DNA from 2 places in the Arthrobacter burdickii genome. Region 1 is predicted to be linked to the other one. Evidence: riboswitches for the same ligand, from Rfam matches in the RefSeq annotation. Region 1 holds a riboswitch; the other holds the start of a gene.
What was found. A riboswitch is a leader RNA that binds a small molecule or an ion and turns the genes downstream of it on or off. The one in region 1 is predicted to bind cyclic di-GMP.
Positions count from the first base shown of each region.

Region 2: linked by a shared signal. The riboswitch ahead of P5G52_RS05610 (response regulator transcription factor) and the one ahead of P5G52_RS04945 (glycoside hydrolase family 26 protein) in region 1 are both predicted to bind cyclic di-GMP.

Region 1 is NZ_JAROCG010000001.1:1,062,986-1,066,626, forward strand. It holds gene P5G52_RS04940 (DNA-formamidopyrimidine glycosylase family protein) at 1-286, shown strand, start outside; gene P5G52_RS04945 (glycoside hydrolase family 26 protein) at 303-1,541, opposite strand; cyclic di-GMP riboswitch class I at 1,558-1,632, opposite strand; gene P5G52_RS04950 (peroxiredoxin-like family protein) at 1,916-2,587, shown strand; gene P5G52_RS04955 (aminoacyl-tRNA deacylase) at 2,622-3,110, opposite strand; gene P5G52_RS04960 (LacI family DNA-binding transcriptional regulator) at 3,117-3,641, opposite strand, start outside.
Region 2 is NZ_JAROCG010000001.1:1,189,334-1,192,974, reverse strand. It holds gene P5G52_RS05615 (phosphodiester glycosidase family protein) at 1-698, opposite strand, end outside; cyclic di-GMP riboswitch class I at 870-944, shown strand; gene P5G52_RS05610 (response regulator transcription factor) at 1,094-1,906, shown strand; gene P5G52_RS05605 (hypothetical protein) at 1,934-2,389, opposite strand; gene P5G52_RS05600 (AAA family ATPase) at 2,474-3,178, opposite strand; gene P5G52_RS05595 (HAMP domain-containing sensor histidine kinase) at 3,201-3,641, opposite strand, start outside.

The DNA of each region.
Region 1 (3,641 bases):
CCTCAGGGGCCTCCACCCGGACACGGTCATGGCCGACGTCGATGTTCCCGCCCTGGTGGCACTCGGGGCGCGGTGCCTGCGCTTCTCCGCCACCCGGCCCGGAGCGCACCAGGTCACCACGGGCACCCTCCGCAGGGGCGAACAGCACTGGGTCGTGGGCAGGGCCGGCAGGCCGTGCCTGCGCTGCGGGACGGCGGTGCGCGTTCGGGCCGAGGTGCCCGGCGACCCGGGCCGCCGTCGTACCTGGTGGTGTCCGCGCTGCCAGCCCTCGCGCTCCTCCGACTGACGCCGCGCTCCATCCGTCAGCGGCGTGCTGCGAGGCCCGCCCTGAACGCGTCGGCCGAGGCGGAGGTGCTGTTGATCCGCCAGTCCGCTTCCTTGTTGATGTGGAACCAGACGAGGGCGACGACGTCCTGCTGCGCGGACACATAGCGGAACAGGCTGGTGATCCACTGGGGCTTCGATCCGCCGACCTCGGAGGAAGCCGTCTCCGCGATCATGATCGGTCTGCCGGGGGCGAGCTGCCGAAGCTGCGTGATGCCCTCCCCGAACAGCACCTCGGGTTCCTGCCACGCGCTCCACGACTGGGACGTGCCCCAGTTGTAGCCGTCCAGCGCCACGACGTCGACATAGTCGCCGCCCGGGTAGAGCTGATCCAGGGGCGTCGAGCCCCAGTAGGGCACGTTCGGGTTCCAGACCCAGCTGATGTTGGTCGCGCCCGTCGATGCGACAACGTCGTGCACGTGCCGGTAGGCGGCGATATAGTCGCCCGCGCCATTGCCGTTGACACCCTCGGCCCACGGATACCAGTTCCCGTTCATCTCGTGCGCGAACCGGAGGTAGACGGGTTGGCCCCACTGGCCGAGCGCCGTGCCCCACTCACGGAGGTAGGCGTCGAAGTCTCCCGCCGCGATGCGGTCAAGGGAGTAGGCGGGCTGCTCCGTGCCGCCGCCCCACGTCCAGGGTTCCCAGGTCAGGAGCGTCTCGGCGCCCCGGGCCCGCACGGCGTCGAGCTCGGCGAGTGGTGCCGCCTGGTTGAAGTCCTTGTAGGACAGCACGATCGAGGGAGCCTCCCCGGCGAGGGCAGCGACCTCGTCCAGCTCACCGCCGGCGGCAGCTCCGCCGTTCGTGCCCACACCGAACCGGATGCTCCGGGTGCCGGAGGGCACGGGAACAGGGTCGACGACGGTGAACGGGGCACTCGCGACGGCGCTGCCGGCCGTGGCCGTGACGGTCACGGTACCCGGCGCGGTGGGCATTCCGATCGACACCTGGAACGTGCCCGTGGACGTCGTCGTCACGGCCACCTTCGCGGTGCCCGCGACGACGGTGCCCTTGGTGCGCTTCGGGAACCCGGCGCCCGTGACGGTGACAGGGGAACCGGCTTCCCCGGACGTGCTGCTCAGGGTGATCGTCGCTGCGGCCTGCGCGGGTGGGGGCGTCAGTCCGAACGTGAGGACCGCCATCGCTGCGACGAGGAGAAGGAGGCGGTAGGCGGTTCCACGGGCGGAGCCGGCGGATACGCAGGAGATTGGAAGCATGATCGGCACCTAGGAGTTCGGTAGCCCGGCTGACCGCAGGGGTCCCGTGGCTTTGCGTCTCCGGCTCGCGCCGGGTTTGCCTTTGTCGCTGGGCGGCTGCCCGAGCGGTGCGTCTCCCGCGCCGCGGGAGCCTCCTCCATTGTCCCGGGAAGCCGCCCGGGGAGGGTCTTCCGCACCTGAAATATGCCGAAGGATTCGTGCAGGTCTTCCGCAGGCCGTCCCGGCACTGCGCCGACGGCACGCAGGACCCCTCGAATCCGTGCCGGGCGGCAGGACAGGAAGGGGCGCCTTGCTGGGATTTTCGTGTGTCCTGCACCACAATGGGTCCTGCCGCGGTTTCGAGACTGCCGGGGCGAATCTGGTGAGGGGAACAGATGAATCAGGGACCGGCATTCACGAACACCATTGCCTTGCAGGTGGACGAGTTCACCCCGTCCTTCGAGGCGCAGATCGGCCCTGTGCTCGCCGAGGTCTTCGCCCGCGAACAGCAGGACCTCCGCCGCGCAGGCCTCCCGCAGGGGATCGCGCGAGTGGGTGACACGCTTCCCGACTCCTTCCTGTATGACGCGGGAGGACAGCGGCTGCGGCTGAGCGAGGTGCTCGGCGCAGCGTCCGCCATCATCGTGTTCTACCGCGGTTCCTGGTGTCCCTACTGCAGCATCGCGCTGAAGACGTACCAGCGCGAGCTCCGTCCCGTCGTCGAGGGTTTCGGGACGCGGCTCATCGCGATCAGCCCGCAGGAGCCGGATTCCGCGGTCCAGGCAGCCCGGGACGATGGGCTTCATTTCGCTCTCTATGCGGACAGGGGCAATGCCCTGGCCGCGCGCCTCGGGATCGTGACGGTGCCGAGTCCCGATGTGGTGCGGGCGCAGGCAGCCCTGGGCATCGACGTGGCAGGCCTCAACATGGACGGGACCGGCGCCATCCCGTTCCCCACGGTGGTCGTGGCGGACGCCACGGGCACCATCCGCCTCATCGACCCACGGGTGGACTACACGACGCGCACGGAGACCTGCGACATCATCGACGCCCTCGTGGCCCTGTAGCCGCCCCCTGAGGGCCGGATGCCGCCGGAGCGGGTTACTCCTCGGGGAGCTCCGACGTGATGTCACCGACGGTCGCACCGAGCGACGCCAGCAGCGGATCCGCATCCGTGAACAGCAGATAGTCCCTGGAGCCCGAGCCCATGCCGATGCGGCGTCCAGGAATCCGCTCGTCGGCGTAGACCGGAAGGACGCTGCTGCTGCCCAGTGGCGTGATGGTCCCGGACTCGTATCCCGTGATGTCGAGTGCCGCCTCCGGTTTCACGAGGGACGCCTTGTTCACGGCCAGCAGCGACCTCAGCTTCGCCCAGTCCAGTCGCCGCGTCCCAGGAATGAGCACGAAGACCGTGGTCCCGCCGCTGACCTTGGCCACCATCGTCTTGACGCCGTCGTCACCGGAGAGGCCCTGGGCGGCCGCAACGTCGTCGAACGTGCCGTCGTCCTTCCTGGGTACCAGGACGACGTCGAGCCCGCGGGCCGAGGCATCGCGTTCTGCGGGCAGGGGGCGGGGGTCGGGAGAGTCCATGGTGCCCTATGGTAGGGCGCCGGTGCTCGATCGGGCGATCAGGTCACCGGCAGGCATGCGGGCCGTCTGGACAGCGCCCGTGTCCAGCAGCCTCAGGAGCAGTTCCGCGGCCACCCGCCCCTGCAGGCCCGGATTGCGGGCCAGTGCCGTGACGGAGGGTGAGGCCAGCTCGCAGTGCAGGGAGTCGTCCCAACTCACCAGGGCGACGTCGTCCGGGCAGCGCAGGCCGATAGCGCGCATCGCCAGCAGGCCACCCATCGACATCAGGTCGTTCCCGAAGACGAGTGCGGTGATCCCCTCCCCGGCGCGGAGGAGTGCCAGGGCTGCATCGCGGCCGGAATCGAGCGAATAGTCCGCCTCGTACCGCGTCACCGACATGCCGTGCCGGCCGGCGCGGTCCTGCACGCCCTCGATCCGCGCTTCCTCGTGCAGGAAGCTGCGGGGGCCGGAGATGTGGGCGATCCGCCGATGACCGGCCCGGTGGAGATGGTCGACGATGGTGGCGGCGTCCAGCGCGTGGTCGGTCGTGGT
Region 2 (3,641 bases), 130 kb from region 1:
TCATCGAGGAGGGACGGGCCGAAGGACAGCGTGTTCCAGACGCCGTCCGCGAGCAGCTGCTCCGCGGTCGTGGTGGTCTCGTCGTAGACCTGAACGGTGCCGTCCGTGTAGAAGGCGAGGCCCTGCCGTGCGCCCTCGTCCCGGTAGACCACGCCGTTGCGGATGACGATCCCGGTGTCGCGGAAGCCGTAGTAGTCGCCGTTGATGGCGAAGATGGCGTTGTTGGCCTCGGCGATGGCCGAGGTGGTCTCGGTGATGTTCTCGCCGAAGCTGTCGTCCGCGAACGCCGAGCGGAGGGTCGTCGCATCGGTGAGTTCGACGTCGGCCACGTAGTAGGTGACGGTCTCATCACCGGATCCCGTGACGACGGTGGAAATCTGGATGCTGCTGTCCTCCGAGGTGTAGGAGGTGTCGGTCAGGACGGTGTCGGTGTCGGTGTCGGTCTCCGTGTCGGTGTCGGTGGCGCTGGCGGTGGCGGTGTCGGTGGCGCTGTCCGTGGCAGCGGCGGTTTCGCTGTCCGTCGATCCCGCCTGCTCCGCCTCGTAGGCGGAGACGTCCGAGATCTCCACCTTCTCGACGACGAAACGGTCGAGGGCCCAGGCCGTGGTGCCGCCCGCGGCGAGGGTCACGGCGAGGGACGAGGCGAGGATGGTCTTGCGGAGGCGGTTCGGCGTGCGGGGCTTCGAAGAGGTTGGCATACCCCAGTTCTACGAAGCGGCCCTTTGGCTGCAGTGTGCCGTTCTTGTGCCAGGGCTGTGAGCAGCCGGCGGGGTCCTGGAGGACGAGCATCAGCGCCGGGACCGTGCCACTAGGAGCAAGGGGTAGACGTGCTCCCGGAGGTTGCTAAAATCATCGGGCGGGCAGCCGCTCGTCGATAAAGGCAAACCCGGTGTGAGCCGGGGACGCAAAGCCACGGGACCCATGAGGTCAGCCGGGCCGCCGAAGAGAACAGGTCCAGAGAATATGCCTCGGACACGCGAATTCACCAGCGTCGCCTCCACCATGGCCTCAGCAGCCGACTCCCTTGCCCTCGCACAGGCATCGCCGGCCGATCCACCGGGCGCGCTCCAGCACCATCGGGGAGCGTCAGGTCATGAGTAGTTCGAGCGATCGTCGTGCCGCCGTCGTCATCGAGGACGATCTCGACATCCGCAACCTCGTCTCCGCCGTCCTCGAGCAGGGTGGCTTCCAGGTCAGCGGCGCAACCACCGGGCGCGAGGGCGTGGACGTGGTCCGCCAGGAACACCCCGTCGTGGTGACACTGGACATCGGACTGCCCGACATCGACGGGTACGAGGTCCTCCGGCGGATCCGCTCCACCAGCGACTGCTACGTGGTCGTCCTGAGCGGACGCACGGACGAGACGGACATCCTCACGGCCCTCCAGGCGGGCGCCGACGACTACATCCTGAAGCCGTTCCGGCCCCGCGAACTGAGGGCGCGCATCGACGCGATGCTCCGCAGGCCCCGTATCGGCCAGCACGTCCACTCCACGCCTGCGCCGCCGGCTCCCGCCGCCGTCTCCAGCACCTCCTCCGCCGAGGCAGGAGCCGGGACGTCGTCGGACCATCTCCTGCGGAACGGCAGCCTCGTGGTGGACGGCGATGCCCGCACCGCGACCTGTTCGGGCATCGAGCTGCCGCTCACGAAGACGGAGTTCAATCTGCTGCACGAACTGATGCGCAGCAATGGCGCCGTGCGGACCAAGGAGGACCTGGTGCGTGTCTCCCGTGGCCGGGACTACCGCGGGTACAACTTCGTGAGCCGGACCGACGAACGGGCCATCGAGGTGCACATCGCCAACCTCCGCCAGAAGCTGGCCCGCGCCGACGGGAATCCGGAGCTCATCATCACTGTCCGCGGGGTCGGATTCCGGATCCTGCCCGGGCAGGCCCGGTCGCGTTAGCGCCCGACCGTCGGGTCAACCGTCGGGTCAGGGACGCCCCGGATAGATCTCCTGCAGTTCGCGGATGGTGTCAGAGGCGCATGCCCGGAGGAGGGCGACCGACCGCTGCGCGGCCTCGAGGTCGTCGGCCGCGATGAGCCGCTGCGTTGCGATCGCGGCATGGGTGAGGCGGGTAGCGCCCACCATCGCCGCCGACGTCGTGACGCTCAGGACGGCATCCTCGGCGCGTGGTGCGTCGCCTTCGCCGAACCGGAGGTCCAGCCGATTGAGCTTCCCCACCAGGGTCTCCGCGAAGTCCCGGGCGAACCGCTCGACGACGGACGTGCCCGGGAAGTCCCGTTCCATGTCCCGGAGGACGGCAGGATCGAGGAGCGGTGCGGCCTTTCCGGGCGCGTTCGCAGCCGGGTCGGCGTCGTTGAGCGGGGGTACCGTCCCGCCGTCCTGGCGCTGGCCAGGACGTGGCGGAGTCGGGTGGGTGGGCACACTCCCAAGGGTAACGACGGTCCGTACCTGTGGTGCAGCATCCACGGGTTCTTGCGCAAAGCTTGCGGAAGGTACGTGAGGAGCCTAGTAGTGATCCACCTCGACCCTCGCCGGCATTGCTGTACCGCCGCTGTGCCCTGCCACAGCAGGGAATGGGTATCCGCGGGCCCCGGTCAGGGGTCGCTCCGCCGCCGGCGTCCCCCGGCTGATGACCTCCTCGACGTCGTCGAGGACGGCCAGCAGGGGTGCATCCGCCGCCACGCGGTAGAAGCCTGCGAATTCGGGAAGTGCCAGGTAACCCTCCCGGTAGGCCCGGAGGTGCTGGAGGCTCTCCGCGTCGGTGCCCCGCGCCATGATCCGCCGGTAGGCCTCCTCGGGGCTCACATCGAGGAACACCACGGCGTCAGGGGGAAGCATCCGTGCCAGGGCGCCGAGGATTCGGCTCCGGCCGAACCCGCGGGAGCCGCGCAGCGCCTGCTGGCAGGAGAGGTGCCGGTCCATGATGACCACGCCGTCGAACCGCCGGGCGCGCAGGTGGTTCGCGACCACGTTGACCGATCGGACAGCGGACTCGGCGAGGTCGAGGACCCACACCGGGAGTGTTCGTCCGGATCGGTCGAGCCACGCCGCCACGGTGCGCCGTCCCGAGTGGTTGGCGAGGACGAGGGTGGGCCGGGACGGCCCGAGGAGCCGGCTGAGGGCGTGCGCGGCCGTCGTCTTCCCCGCACCGTCGATGCCTGCCAGGACGACGATGAAGCGGGCGGTGGTGCTCTGTGCTGCTGGGGTCATACTCCAGTTCTACGGCAGGAGCCTAGACGTGCTCTTGGTCCGGCATGTGCGCGGGCTGTGAGATCGGGAGGTCCACGCGGAACTGCGTGCGGCCCGGCTCGCTGGTCACACTGATGCTCCCGCCGTTCGCCTCGACCAGCGCCTGGACGATCGCGAGTCCGAGGCCCGTGCTACCCGCGCTCGCGGACCGCGCGGCGTCCCCCCGGCTGAACCGGGTGAAGATGGTGCCGAGGAAGGCCGGATCGATGCCCGGACCGGAATCCGTGACGGTGATGCTCGCGCGTCCCTCCCCCACTGCGAGGGCGGTGGAGATCACCGTGCCCGGCGGCGTGTGCTTGTGCGCGTTGGAGAGCAGGTTGATGAGCACCTGGCGGACCTCGGCCTCGACGGCCCGCACCTCGACGGGCTCGTCCGGCAGGTCCAGGCTCCAGGTGTAGCCCGGCGCCGCCACCTGCGCGTCGCT